One region of the Streptacidiphilus sp. PB12-B1b genome, then DNA from elsewhere that is predicted to be linked to it. Evidence: riboswitches for the same ligand, from Rfam matches in the RefSeq annotation. Region 1 holds a riboswitch; the other holds the start of a gene.
What was found. A riboswitch is a leader RNA that binds a small molecule or an ion and turns the genes downstream of it on or off. The one in region 1 is predicted to bind glycine.
Positions count from the first base shown of each region.

Region 2: another riboswitch for glycine. It lies ahead of gcvT (glycine cleavage system aminomethyltransferase GcvT); the one in region 1 lies ahead of gcvP (aminomethyl-transferring glycine dehydrogenase).

Region 1 is NZ_CP048405.1:2,565,776-2,572,824, forward strand. It holds gene GXW83_RS11600 (MerR family transcriptional regulator) at 1-78, shown strand, start outside; gene GXW83_RS11605 (vancomycin high temperature exclusion protein) at 128-835, shown strand; gene GXW83_RS11610 (DNA polymerase IV) at 891-2,399, shown strand; gene GXW83_RS11615 (PRC and DUF2382 domain-containing protein) at 2,472-3,947, opposite strand; glycine riboswitch at 4,145-4,236, shown strand; gene gcvP (aminomethyl-transferring glycine dehydrogenase) at 4,436-7,049, shown strand, end outside.
Region 2 is NZ_CP048405.1:6,492,587-6,499,635, forward strand. It holds gene GXW83_RS28185 (enhanced serine sensitivity protein SseB C-terminal domain-containing protein) at 1-509, opposite strand, end outside; gene GXW83_RS28190 (enhanced serine sensitivity protein SseB C-terminal domain-containing protein) at 640-1,389, opposite strand; glycine riboswitch at 1,538-1,653, shown strand; gene gcvT (glycine cleavage system aminomethyltransferase GcvT) at 1,825-2,982, shown strand; gene gcvH (glycine cleavage system protein GcvH) at 3,093-3,470, shown strand; gene glyA (serine hydroxymethyltransferase) at 3,496-4,764, shown strand; gene GXW83_RS28210 (L-serine ammonia-lyase) at 4,903-6,291, shown strand; gene GXW83_RS28215 (DEAD/DEAH box helicase) at 6,563-7,049, opposite strand, start outside.

The DNA.
Region 1 (7,049 bases):
CGCACCGACACCGGCGAGACCCTCCCCGGATACGACCCGCAGGACGAACTGGCCCGGCGCCGCAACCGCGCGGGCTGATCCGCGCGTCCGCAGGTCGTCAGGGGAGACGGCACGCGGGAGGTTCGGCATGCGGGCACGGGCGGGGTGGCGCGGTTGGCCGGGGCGGTCCGGGCGGAGGCTGGGCCGGGCGCTGCGCACCCGGCGCGGGCAGCGGCGGGCGGTCCAACTGCTCGCCGCACTGGCCGTACTGGCGCTGCTGCCGGCGACCTGGCTCCAGCTGAGCACCGACAGCCGGCTGCGGACGGTCGCCGACGCGCCGTCCGAGCCGGTGGTGGTGGTCTTCGGCGCGGGGCTCAACCCGGACGGCACGCCCAGCCCGTACCTGGCCGGCCGCCTGGACACGGCGCTGCAGCTGTACCGGCTGGGCAAGGCCAAGGCGTTCCTGGTCACCGGCGACAACGACCGCGCCGACTACGACGAGCCCGACGCCATGCGCACCTACCTGCTGCGGCACGGCGTCCCGGCCGACCGGGTGGTCCGCGACTATGCCGGGTTCCACACCTGGGACTCCTGCGACCGCGCCCGGCGCGTCTTCGGGGTGCGCAGCGCCCTGCTGGTGAGCCAGGAGTTCCACATCCGCCGGGCGGTGGCGCTGTGCCGCGCCGCCGGGATCGACGCCTACGGGGTGGGCGACCAGCAGGCGCACGACACCACCTGGTACTACGGCGGCGTACGCGAGCTCCCGGCCGCCGCCGAGGCGCTGTACGACGTGCTGGTCCGGCCCGACCCGACCTTCCTCGGCCCGCCGGTGACCGCGCTGGCGCGCTGGCGGTAGCCGCCGCCGGGCGCGGGCGCCGCCGGTTGTCGTACCCGTGCGCGATGATCGGCGTATGCGGTCCGTGCCGTCGATCCTGCACCTCGACATGGACGCCTTCTTCGCCGCGGTGGAGCAGGCGTCCAAGCCCAGTCTGCGCGGAAAACCCGTGGTCGTGGGCGGTCTGGGCGGGCGCGGGGTGGTCTCCACGGCCTCCTACGAGGCGCGGCGCTTCGGCGTGCACTCGGCGATGCCGATGGCGCAGGCCCGGCGGCTGTGCCCGAACGCCGCCTTCCTGGTGCCGCGCTTCGAGCTGTACCGGCAGGTCAGCGATGTCGTCATGGGTCTGCTCCGGGAGCTGTCGCCGCTGGTCGAGCCGCTCAGCGTGGACGAGGCGTTCGTCGACCTGGAGGCCGGGCCCTACGGGGAGCTGCTCCGGGCGGGCGGCCCGGCCGAGGGCGCGGAGCTGGTCCGGGCGGTCGGCGAGGACCTGCGCGCCGACATCCTGGCCGGGGTGGGGCTGACCGCCTCGGTGGGCCTGTCCGGCACCAAGTTCCTCGCCAAGATCGCCTCCGAGCAGGCCAAGCCGGACGGCCTGGTGCTGATCGAGCCGGGCCGCGAGCGCGAGGTTCTGGACGAGCTGCCGGTGCGGGCCCTGCCCGGCGTCGGCCCGGCCACTGCCGAGACGCTGCGCCGGATCGGCCTCACCCGGATCTCCGAGGTGGCCCGGACCTCGCAGGACGAGCTGGTGCGGCTGCTCGGACGGGCCCACGGCGCGGGGGTGCACGCGCTGGCGCTGGGCCGCGACGACCGCCCGGTGGTCGCCGACCGGGACGCCAAGTCGGTCTCGGTGGAGGACACCTTCGAGGTCGACCTGAACGACGCCGACCGCATTCGCTTCGAGCTGGACCGGCTCACCGAGCGCTGCGTGCGCAGGCTGCGGGCGGCCGGGCGGTCCGGGCGGACGGTGGTGGTCAAGGTCCGGCGCTTCGACTTCTCCACCCTGACCCGCTCGGAGACCCTGCCCGCCCCCACCGACGACCCGCTGGTGATCTCCGCCATGGCCCGCCGGCTGCTGGCCCAGGTGGCGCTGGCCGGCGGGGTGCGGCTGCTCGGCGTGGGCGTGTCCGGCCTGGCCGACTTCACCCAGGAGGACCTCTTCGCCCAGGCCCAGCGCGAGGCCGAGGGCGGTGCGGACACGGGCAGTGCGGAAGCGGACGGCCCGGAGACGGGCGGCGCCGGGGCGGGCCGGGACGGCGCGGCGGACGGCCGGGACGAGCAGGAGGCCGCCTACGGGGGGCCGTCCGCCCCGCGCGCCTTCCACCCGGGCGCGGCCCCGGCCCGCCGCTGGATGCCCGGCCAGGACGTCGAGCACGCCGAGCAGGGGCGGGGCTGGGTCCAGGGCAGTGGCGTGGGCCGGGTGACGGTGCGGTTCGAGGTCCCGTGGGGCGCGCCCGGGCGGGTCCGCACCTTCGCGGTCGAGGATCCGGCGCTCGCCCCGGCCACCGCGCTGCCGCTGGCGGGCACCCCCCGCACCGCCCCGCCAGCGGCCGACCGCGCCGCCCCCCGCGCCGCCGGCCGGTGAGGGCCGCTGGCCCCGGCACGGCGAAGCGCCCGGACGGCGGGGGCCGTCCGGGCGCTTCCCGGGTACCGCAGGTCAGGCGCCGATGGCGTGGCCGGTGTCGCCGGTGCGGGGGAAAGGCTCCGGGCGCATGGCGGTCGGCGCCGCCATGGACGGGGCCGTGCCCTGGCCGCCGCCCTGGGCCGACGAACCCTGCGCGGAGGAGCCCTGCGGGGAGGAGCCCTGGGACGATCCGGCCGGGTCGCCGGGCACGGCCGTCGGTCCGGCGACCCGGGTGCTGTCCTGCACCTGGATGTGCTCCCGGTGCAGTTCGTCCCGGACGATCTGCTCCTCGGTGAACCGCTCGGTCACCAGCCGGATCCGCTCCACCGGCACGACCGCCTTGCGGACGACCACCCGCTCCTCGTGCAGCGTCACCTCCTCGGTGGCCTCGGCGATCTCCTGGTCGGTCAGCTGGGCCCGCTCGTCCGCGCCCACCGGCACCCGCTCCACCCGGATGCGCTCGCGGACCACCGGCACCCGGCGCTCCACCTGCTCGGTGGTGACGTACTTGCGCAGCCGCGCGTGGCCGAGGACGCTCCACTCGGTCGAGATGTCCAGCCGCTCCTCCCGGCAGACGAACTCGATCGGCTCAGGCACCGGCGTACCGGCGACGTCGCCCGCGACGCCCTGCCCGCCCCGGGCGTCGGCCGACGACTCGGCGGCGCTGCGGCCCATCGGCGCCGCCGGGCGCGCGGCGGACCGGGCCGGCTCACCGCTGTCGGCAGCCGACGCGGCCGTCGAGGAAGCCGGGGAAGCCGGGGAAGCCAGGGAAGCCGCCGCGGCGGACGCGGCCATGGGCTGGGCGGCCGAACCGGCGGTGGTGGACGGCGCGGCCGTGGACGGGGCCGTGGCGGACGGGGTGGTCGGCCGGTCCGCGGACGGCGGCGACATGAACGCCGCGGTGCGGCCGCCCGCGGCGGCGGACGTGGTGGTCGGCATGGCCTGGGTGGTCTCGGCCGCCGGCTGCGCGCCCGCCCGGTCGGTCTGCTTGGAGAGGTCGGCCGCCGCCATGGCGCCGCCCGCCGCAGCCGCCGCGCCCGCCGCCGCCGTCCCCACTGCCGGAGCGCCGGGCTTCGCCGCAGCACCCGCGTCCCCGGTCCCGGTCCCGGTTCCGGCCCCGGTTCCGGCCCCGGCGGTCGCGGCGTTGCCGCCGCCCGAACCGGAACCGTTGCCGGTGCCGTCGTGGCCCACGCCCGCGGGCAGCTCCAGGCCGTAGTAGCGGTACAGCTGCAACTCCTGCGCGGGGGAGAGGTGCTGGCCGACACCGAAGTCAGGGGAGTCCTTCACCTGCGACTTCTCGTACGGCACGCGCAGCTCCTCGCTCACGAACTCGCTGGTCGTGAGCGGGACGAAGGCGTCGCGGCCGAACAGGCCGGTCCGTACGGCGGCCCACTCGGGCTCGCCGGTCGCGTCGTCGAGGTAGACCTCGTCGATGGTGCCGATCTTGTCGCCGTTGCGGTCCACAGCCTTGTGGCCGATCAGGTCCCTGGGGTCGATCTCGGTCTGCACGGCTCGTCCACTCCTTACGGCGGGGATGCATCCCCGCTCGCGCCCGCGCGCAGGGACAATATGGTCAAGTCATACAAAAGTCCACAAAGATCACATTGTCGAGTTCTGGCGCTCCGAGTGGGTGTGTCGCTGGGCCAACCGGGGCAGCAGGACCCCGGTGGGACGCGAGTCCGCGCTGGTAACCTGGCAGGGACCGATGAGTGCGCGCGGGAGAGTCCGCACGTCGAGGCGGCGCCGAAGGAGCAAATCCTCCCCGGAATCTCTCAGGCACCCGTACCGCGCGCGCTGGGTCACTCTGGAAAGCAGGATGGGAACGGGCGACCGGGACTGTCCTCACCGACGGTGAAAACCGGTGGAGCCGGACGGTCCGCACCCGCGGGCGGGCCCGGCGCCGCCGGTGAAGCTCTCAGGTACTCGATGACAGAGGGGGAGGTCGTCCCGGCGCATCCGCATGCGCCACTCGGGTCCGACCAGGAGGCCACCCCGCCATGACATCCCCGCTGACGACACCCCTCGCCGGGCTCGAGCAGTCCAGCCCGTTCGAGAACCGCCACATCGGCCCCGACACCGACGCCCAGGCGAAGATGCTGGCCCAGGTCGGCTACTCCACCCTGGACGAGCTGACCGCCGCCGCGGTGCCCGGGACGATCCGCAGCCTGGAGGCGCTGGACCTGCCGGCCGCCCGCTCCGAGGCCGAGGTGCTGGCCGAGCTGCGCTCGCTGGCCGGCCGCAACCAGGTGCTGCGCTCCATGATCGGCCTGGGCTACTACGGCACCTTCACCCCGCCGGTGATCCTGCGCAACGTCCTGGAAAACCCCTCCTGGTACACCGCGTACACGCCGTACCAGCCGGAGATCTCCCAGGGCCGGCTCGAGGCCCTGATCAACTTCCAGACCGTGGTCTCCGACCTGACCGGGCTGCCCACCGCCGGGGCCTCGCTGCTGGACGAGGGCACCGCCGCCGCCGAGGCGGTCGCGCTGGCCCGCCGCATGGGCAAGGTCAAGGGCGGGGTCTTCGTCATCGACGCCGACACCCTGCCGCAGACCGCCGCCGTGATCCACACCCGCGCCGTGCCGCAGGGCATCGAGACCGTCGTCGCCGACCTGTCGGAGGGCATTCCGGCCGAGATCGCCGAGCGCGGCGTCTTCGGCGTGCTGCTCCAGTACCCGGGCGCCTCCGGCGCGGTCCGCGACCTCAAGCCGGTCATCGAGCAGGCGCACGGCCTGGGCGCGGTCGTCACCGTCGCCGCCGACCTGCTTGCGCTGACGCTGCTCACCTCGCCCGGCGCGCTGGGCGCGGACATCGCCATCGGCACCACCCAGCGGTTCGGCGTCCCCATGGGCTTCGGCGGCCCGCACGCCGGCTACATGGCGGTGCGCACCGAGTACGCCCGCAGCCTGCCCGGACGCCTGGTCGGCGTCTCCGTCGACGCCGACGGCAACCGCGCCTACCGGCTGGCGCTGCAGACCCGCGAGCAGCACATCCGCCGCGAGAAGGCCACCAGCAACATCTGCACCGCCCAGGTGCTGCTGGCCGTCATGGCGTCCATGTACGCCGTCTACCACGGCCCGGACGGGCTGGCCGCGATCGCCGCCCGCACCCACCGCTACGCCGCCACCCTGGCCGAGGGCCTGCGCGCGGGCGGGGTCGAGATCGTCCACGACGCGTTCTTCGACACCGTCACCGCGCGCGTGCCCGGCCGGGCCGCCGCGGTCGTCGACGCCGCCCGGCTCACCGGGGTGAACCTGCGCCAGATCGACGCCGACCTGGTCTCCGCCGCCTGCGACGAGACCACCACCCGCGCCGACCTGCTCTCGGTCTGGACCGCCTTCGACGTCCCGGCCGCCGCCCAGGGCCCGGAGATCGACGCGCTGGACGCCGCCGCCGGGGCCCGGCTGCCCGAGGCGCTGCTGCGCACCGACGAGTTCCTGACCCACCCGGTGTTCCACACGCACCGCTCCGAGACCGGCATGCTGCGCTACCTGCGCTCGCTGGCCGACAAGGACTACGCGCTGGACCGGGGCATGATCCCGCTGGGTTCCTGCACCATGAAGCTCAACGCGACCACCGAGATGGAGCCGGTCACCTGGCCGGAGTTCGCCGACGTGCACCCCTTCGCCCCGCAGGAGCAGGCGGCGGGCTACCTGACGCTGATCCGCGAGCTGGAGCAGCGGCTGGCCGAGGTCACCGGCTACGACCAGGTCAGCATCCAGCCCAACGCCGGTTCGCAGGGCGAGCTGGCCGGCCTGCTCGCGGTCCGCGCCTACCACCTGGCCAACGGCGACACCCAGCGCGACGTCTGCCTGATCCCCTCCTCCGCGCACGGCACCAACGCCGCCAGCGCGGTCATGGCCGGCATGCGGGTGGTGGTGGTCAAGACCCTCGCCGACGGCGACGTGGACGTGGAGGACCTGGCCGCCAAGATCGCCCTCCACCGCGACCAGCTGTCGGTGCTGATGGTCACCTACCCCTCCACCCACGGCGTGTTCGAGGAGAACATCGGCGACATCTGCGCCGCCGTGCACGAGGCGGGCGGCCAGGTCTACGTGGACGGCGCCAACCTGAACGCCATGGTCGGGCTGGCCAAGCCGGGCAAGTTCGGCGGCGACGTCTCGCACCTGAACCTGCACAAGACCTTCTGCATCCCGCACGGCGGCGGCGGCCCCGGCGTCGGCCCGGTCGCGGTCCGCGCGCACCTCGCGCCGTACCTGCCGAACCACCCGCTGCAGCCCGCGGCCGGTCCGGAGACCGGTGTCGGCCCGATCTCGGCCGCGCCCTGGGGCTCGGCGGCGATCCTGCCGATCTCCTGGTCGTACGTGCGGCTGATGGGCGGCGAGGGCCTCAAGCGCGCCACCCAGGTGGCGGTGCTCAGCGCCAACTACATCGCCAAGCGGCTCGCGCCGTACTTCCCGGTGCTCTACACCGGCCCGGCCGGGCTGGTCGCGCACGAGTGCATCATCGACCTGCGTCCGCTGGCCAAGTCGGCGGGCGTGAGCGTGGACGACGTCGCCAAGCGCCTGATCGACTACGGCTTCCACGCGCCGACGATGTCGTTCCCGGTCGCCGGGACGCTGATGATCGAGCCCACCGAGAGCGAGGACC
Region 2 (7,049 bases), 3.9 Mb from region 1:
GGGCGCACCCAGGCCCTGCGCAGCGTGCGCACCGCCGGGGCGCCGTGCGCGGCCTGCTCCAGCGCGGCGTAGAAGGCGTCCGCGGCCACCCCCGCGTCGGTGATCTGCAGCGGACCGGCCGGCAGCCGGTCCAGGCCGCCGGCGACCCGGCGCAGGTCCGCCCAGGGCACGCCGACACCGCCGCCGGGCTGGTGCGGGTTCAGCCACAGCCCCCAGCGCTCCCGGTACAGCGAGGCGGCGACCTCGCGGCCGGGGGTCAGCTGGTGCGCCCGGGTCCAGCCGCTGGCGGAGAGCTGCTCGGCGGAGGTCACGCACGGCGCGTAGCCGAAGCCGCCGACCTCCATGTTCCCGTACTGGGCGTCCGGACGGCCCGGCTCGCCGTACCAGAGCAGCATCCACACGTGGCCCTCGGCGAGGGCGCGCAGCAGCTCCTCGTACGCCTCGTAGCGCCCCGGGGCAACGCCCCGCAGGGCCTGCTCGACGGCGCGACCGTCACCTGCCTGGACCACGTGCTGTGCCGCCCTCTCCCCCGGTGTCCTGCCCTGCCCGTCCCGCCGTGCCGCCCGTGCCGCCCGTCCCGCCGTGCCCGCGCGGTGACCGCCTGCCCGGCGCCGCCGGAGAACGGCTCAGCCTATCCCGCTAGCCCCTGGCGTAGAACGGCTGTACGGCGCTCAGCATCCAGTCGACCAGCGGGTCGCGGACGGCGTCCAGCAGCACGATGCCGACCTCCCAGGGCAGCGGCACCGCGCCCAGGGCGCGGCCCAGGGCCAGCGTCGCCGCCTGCTGGTCCTCCGGCTCGCAGCGGGCCAGCTCGACGCCGACGTACAGCTTCTCCTGGTCGGCCTCGACCTGCACCAGGGCGCGGCGCGCGGTCAGCACCACCGGGGTGGCGGTGAGTTCGCCGATCGCCGCGACCAGGAACTCCACCGGGTCCTCGTGCGGCCCGGGCACGCGCAGCCCCAGTCGGCTGGCCGTGCCGCCGCGGACCTCCGGGCTGCGCAGCTCCGGGACGCCGGCGGCGGGGATGGGGATGCCCACCGCGCCCTCCGGGTTGACCACGATGCCCACGCCCAGCGGCATGCCCTCGGCCAGCTCCGGCACCGGCGCGACCGCGAACGGCAGGTCCCCGGCGATCAGCCGGAACTGCTCCTCGGAGCTGAACACCGGCACGAACGGCTGCCCGGCCAGCTCGGTCGTCGGCAGGTCCAGGGTCGCGCCGTCCCGGGTCGGGCCGCCCGGCAGCGGCAGCCACACATGGCTGCGCCGCAGCACCTCCACCACCCGGGGGGTGGCGCCGGGGTCGCCGACGGCGGCGGTGAGCACCCGCTCCAACTCGTTGGCGGGCCAGCCGCCCGCGCCGTTCTGCGCCGGAATCCCCGGGTGCTGCATGGTCCTACCACCGTTCTGCGACGTCGGTACCGGCAGTGAGCAGGATAACGAGGACGGTGCCGGAGCCGGAGCCCCGTGCCCCGGCCCGTGCGCCGTGTCGGCCCTCCGTGCCATGATGAGCGCGACGAACAACTTCACACCGGCCGTTCGAACCCGCGCGGGAGAGCCAGGCCGACCACCGCCCCCCGGGGCCGGGGTCGCAGTCGGCGCCGAAGGAGCAAGCCTTCCCCGGAATCTCTCAGGCACAGCTACCGCACGGGCGAGGCACATCTGGAAAGTGGCAGGCCCGGCGTCCGGGCAGGCCCACCAACGGTGCAAGCCGCAGCCGTCCGCCACGCGGGCCCGCGGTGAAGCTCTCAGGTTGCAGCGACAGAGGGGGAGACTGCCGCAGCATGCCCTGCATGTGCCCGACCGAGAGCACCGAGGAGTTCCTCCATGACGTCGTCAAGCCCCGAAAGCCCCGACTCGTCCGCGCAGCCGCTGCGCCACACGGCCCTGGACGCCGTGCACCGCGCGCTCGGCGCCACCATGACCGACTTCGCCGGCTGGGACATGCCGCTGCGCTACGGCAGCGAGCGCGAGGAGCACCTCGCCGTGCGCACCCGCGCCGGGCTGTTCGACCTCTCCCACATGGGCGAGATCACCGTCACCGGGCCGCAGGCCGGGGAGCTGCTGGACCACGCCCTGGTGGGCTTCGTCTCGGCGCTGGGCGACAACCGCGCCCGCTACACCATGATCTGCGCGGCCGACGGCGGCATCCTGGACGACCTGATCGTCTACCGCACCGGCGAGCAGGAGTTCCTGGTCGTCGCCAACGCCTCCAACGCCCAGCTGGTCCTGGACGAGCTGACGGCCCGCGCCGAGGGCTTCGACGCCGCCGTCCGGGACGACCGCGACGCCTTCGCGCTGCTCGCCGTCCAGGGCCCGGAGGCCACCGCCATCCTGGCCCCGCTCACCGACGCGGACCTGCCCGGCCTGAAGTACTACACCTCGCTGCCGGCGACCGTGGCCGGGCGCCCGGCGCTGCTGGCGCGCACCGGCTACACCGGCGAGGACGGTTTCGAGCTGTTCGTCGCCCCCGGCGACGCCGAGGCGCTGTGGGCCGCGCTGACCGAGGCCGGCGCCGGGCGCGGGCTGGTCCCCTGCGGCCTGTCCTGCCGCGACACGCTGCGCCTGGAGGCGGGCATGCCGCTGTACGGGCACGAGCTGACCACCTCGCTCACGCCCTTCGACGCGGGCCTGGGCCGGGTCGTCCGCTTCGACAAGACCACCAACGGCGGCGCGTTCGTCGGCCGTGAGGCGCTGGAGAAGGCCGCCGAGCAGGCCCAGGCGCAGCCACCGCGGGTGCTGGTGGGCCTGGTCTCGGCCGGGCGCCGGGTGCCGCGGGCGGAGATGTCGGTGGTGTCGGCCGACGGCTCGGTCATCGGCTCGATCACCTCCGGGGCGCCCTCGCCGACCCTGGGCAAGCCGATTGCGATGGCGTACGTGGACGCGGCGCACGCCGTGCCCGGCACCCCGGTCGCGGTGGATGTCCGCGGGACGCACGAGCCGGTCGAGGTCGTGGCTCTGCCGTTCTACAAGCGCGCCCGCTGACACTGGTCGGGTACCCTCCCGTCACCCCCGCCCCGCCCGTCCGGCCGCAGCGGTCGCCGCGGGCCGGGCCGTTTCGCCCCGCCACCCCCTGATCCTGGAGAATCGCCACCATGAGCAACCCCCAGCACCTGACGTACAGCAAGGAACACGAGTGGCTGACGGCCGTCGAGGACGGTGTGGCGACCGTGGGCATCACCGCCTTCGCCGCCGACGCGCTCGGTGACGTGGTCTACGTGCAGCTCCCCGAGGTCGGCGACACCGTGACCGCCGGCGACACCTGCGGCGAGCTGGAGTCGACCAAGTCGGTCAGCGACCTGTACTCCCCCGCCTCCGGCGAGGTCGTCGAGGCCAACCAGGCGGTCGTGGACGACCCGTCGCTGGTGAACTCCGAGCCCTTCACCGAGGGCTGGCTGTTCAAGATCCGCCTCGCCGGGACCCCCGAGGGCCTGCTGACCGCCGACGAGTACTCCGCCTTCACCGGCGCCTGACTCCGACCTCTCCGAGGAAGCAAACATGACGGTTCTGAACCAGTCCCTGCACGCGCTCGACCCCGAGGTCGCCGCGGCCGTGGACGCCGAGCTGCACCGCCAGCAGTCCACCCTGGAGATGATCGCCTCCGAGAACTTCGCCCCGGTGGCGGTTCTGGAGGCCCAGGGCTCGGTGCTGACCAACAAGTACGCCGAGGGCTACCCGGGCCGCCGCTACTACGGCGGCTGCGAGCACGTCGACGTGGTCGAGCAGCTGGCGATCGACCGGGTGAAGGCCCTGTTCGGCGCCGAGCACGCCAACGTCCAGCCGCACTCGGGCGCGTCCGCCAACGCCGCGGCGATGTTCGCGCTGATCAAGCCGGGCGACACCATCCTGGGCCTGGACCTGGCCCACGGCGGCCACCTGACCCACGGCATGAAGATCAACTTCTCGGGCAAGCTGTACAACGTGGCCGCGTACCACGTGGACCCCGAGACCAACCTGGTCGACATGGACGAGGTCGAGCGCCTCGCCAAGGAGCACCAGCCGCAGCTGATCATCGCCGGCTGGTCCGCCTACCCGCGCCAGCTGGACTTCGCCGCCTTCCGCCGCATCGCCGACTCCGTCGGCGCGCTGCTGATGGTGGACATGGCGCACTTCGCCGGCTTGGTCGCGGCGGGCCTGCACCCCTCGCCCGTGCCCTACGCCGACGTCGTCACCACGACCACGCACAAGACCCTCGGCGGCCCGCGCGGCGGCGTCATCCTCTCCAAGGCCGAGTACGCCAAGAAGATCAACTCGGCGGTCTTCCCCGGCCAGCAGGGCGGCCCGCTGGAGCACGTGATCGCCGCCAAGGCCGTGGCCTTCAAGGTCGCCGCCACGGACGAGTTCAAGGACCGCCAGCAGCGGACCCTGGCCGGCGCGCAGATCCTCGCCGAGCGCCTCACCCGCGCCGACGCCACCGAGGCCGGCGTGTCCGTGCTCTCCGGCGGCACCGACGTGCACCTGGTCCTGGTGGACCTGCGCAACTCCGAGCTGGACGGCCAGCAGGCCGAGGACCGGCTGCACTCGGTCGGCATCACGGTCAACCGCAACGCCGTGCCGTTCGACCCGCGCCCGCCGATGGTCACCTCCGGGCTGCGGATCGGCACCCCGGCGCTGGCCACCCGCGGTTTCGGCGCCGAGGACTTCACCGAGGTCGCCGACATCATCGCGGAGGCCCTGAAGCCGTCCTTCGACGACGCCGTCCGGGAGTCCCTGGCCGCCCGCGTCACCGCGCTCGCCGCCAAGCACCCGCTGTACCCGGGCCTGTAACCCGGCCCTGCACCGCCGGACCGGCGCTCCTCACCCCAGGGGCGTACGGTCGCCAATGGACGGGGCACCGCGCACACCGGACCGTGGGCCGGTGCCCCGCCGCACGTACTCCCCCCACCACAGACAAGGGCGTCTCCCGTGGCCATCAGCGTCTTCGACCTCTTCTCCGTCGGCATAGGACCCTCCAGCTCGCACACGGTCGGCCCCATGCGCGCGGCACGGATGTTCGCCCGCCGGCTGAAGTCCGAGGGCGTGCTGGCGCAGACCGCCTCCGTCCGGGCCGAGCTGTTCGGCTCGCTCGGCGCCACCGGCCACGGCCACGGCACCCCCAAGGCCATCCTGCTCGGCCTGGAGGGCAACTCCCCGCAGACCGTCGACATCGCCCAGGCCGACCTCGACGTCGAGCGGATCAAGGCCACCCGGCGGCTGCGGCTGCTCGGCGCCGACCTCGGCGGCAGCGGCGACCACGAGATCGACTTCGACGCCGACACCCAGCTGGTGCTGCACCGCCGCCGGTCCCTGCCGTACCACGCCAACGGCATGACCCTGTGCGCCTACGACCACACCGGTGCCCCGCTGCTGGAGAAGACCTACTACTCGGTCGGCGGCGGCTTCGTCGTCGACGAGGACGCCATCGGCGCGGACCGGGTCAAGCCCGACGACACCGTCCTGCGCTACCCCTTCCGCACCGGCGCCGACCTGCTGCGGCTCACCTCCGAGACCGGCCTGTCGGTCTCCTCGCTGATGCTGGAGAACGAGAAGGCCTGGCGCAGCGAGGCCGAGATCCGCTCCGGCCTGCTGGACATCTGGCACGTCATGCAGGAGTGCGTCCGCGCCGGCATGAACCACGAGGGCATCCTCCCCGGCGGCCTCAAGGTCCGCCGCCGCGCCGCCCCCGCCGCCCGCGCCCTGCGCACCGAGGGCATCGGCCCGGCCAACGCCATGGAGTGGGTCACCCTCTACGCCATGGCCGTCAACGAGGAGAACGCGGCCGGCGGCCGGGTCGTCACCGCCCCCACCAACGGCGCGGCCGGGATCATCCCCGCCGTCCTGCACTACTACCTGAACTTCATCACCGGCGCCGACGACGACGGCATCGTCCGCTTCCTGCTGACAGCCGGCGCCATCGGGATGCTCTTCAAGGAGAACGCCTCCATCTCCGGCGCCGAGGTCGGCTGCCAGGGCGAGGTCGGCTCGGCCTGCTCCATGGCGGCCGGCGGCCTCGCCGAGGTCCTCGGCGGCACCCCGGAACAGGTCGAGAACGCCGCCGAGATCGGCATCGAGCACAACCTCGGCCTCACCTGCGACCCGGTCGGCGGCCTGGTCCAGATCCCCTGCATCGAACGCAACGGCATGGCCTCCGTCAAGGCCGTCACCGCCGCCCGTATGGCCCTGCGCGGCGACGGCCGCCACCACGTCTCCCTCGACAAGGCCATCAAGACCATGAAGGAGACCGGCGCCGACATGAAGGTCAAGTACAAGGAGACCTCCCGCGGCGGCCTCGCGGTCAACGTCATCGAGTGCTGACGAAACACACCCTGATCTGCGGCTTCGTCTCTTTCAGAGCTGTCAGCGGCTTCCCTGCTTGCACCGCGAAAAGTCCCCGAAAAGTCCCCCAGACGAAGCAGAAAGTCCCCGAAAAGTCCCCAGCGGCTCCCCGAGTGCACTGGGCCTGACCTGCCCATAGCCCATTCCGCAAGCGAGCCAACGGGCGGCGGCCCGTGACCGTAGTCACGGGCCGCCGCCCGTTCATCCGTTCTGGTCACACCGCCCGAATCCGGCCGACAGCGGCGCGGCGCTACCGGGTGCGCCGGGTGGTGACGAGCTGGCCGTCGTGGAGGTGGTGGTCGAGGTCGAGTCCGCTGTCGAGCATCGCGAGGACGTCAAGGTGACGGTCAGCTGGCACGGTCGCCACCCGGCGCCGGTCACGGTGGACGCGGATGGTCGGGTTGCTCTCGCTGGGCGGTGCGACGGAGACCGGCCCGGCGGGTGTCCCCGGTACGAGCCGAGTCAGCGGGGTGGCCGCGGCACGGTCGTCGAGTAGCCGGTTGATGAGATCGGAGGGAGTACGGACGTAGTCGAGGAGGTCTTGGACCTCGAACTCGCCCGCGCTGTAGTGCTCCGTCCAGCCGTCGATGTGGTGCTGGGCGGTCCACTGACGCAGCGCGCTCGACCGGTACCCGAGGCGGGCGGCGTCACGGCCGAGGAGGTGGGCGATGCGACGGGAGGTGATACCGGAGGTGAGCAGGGTCAGCGCCTGCTCGGTGTCGACGCCGTGGCGGATG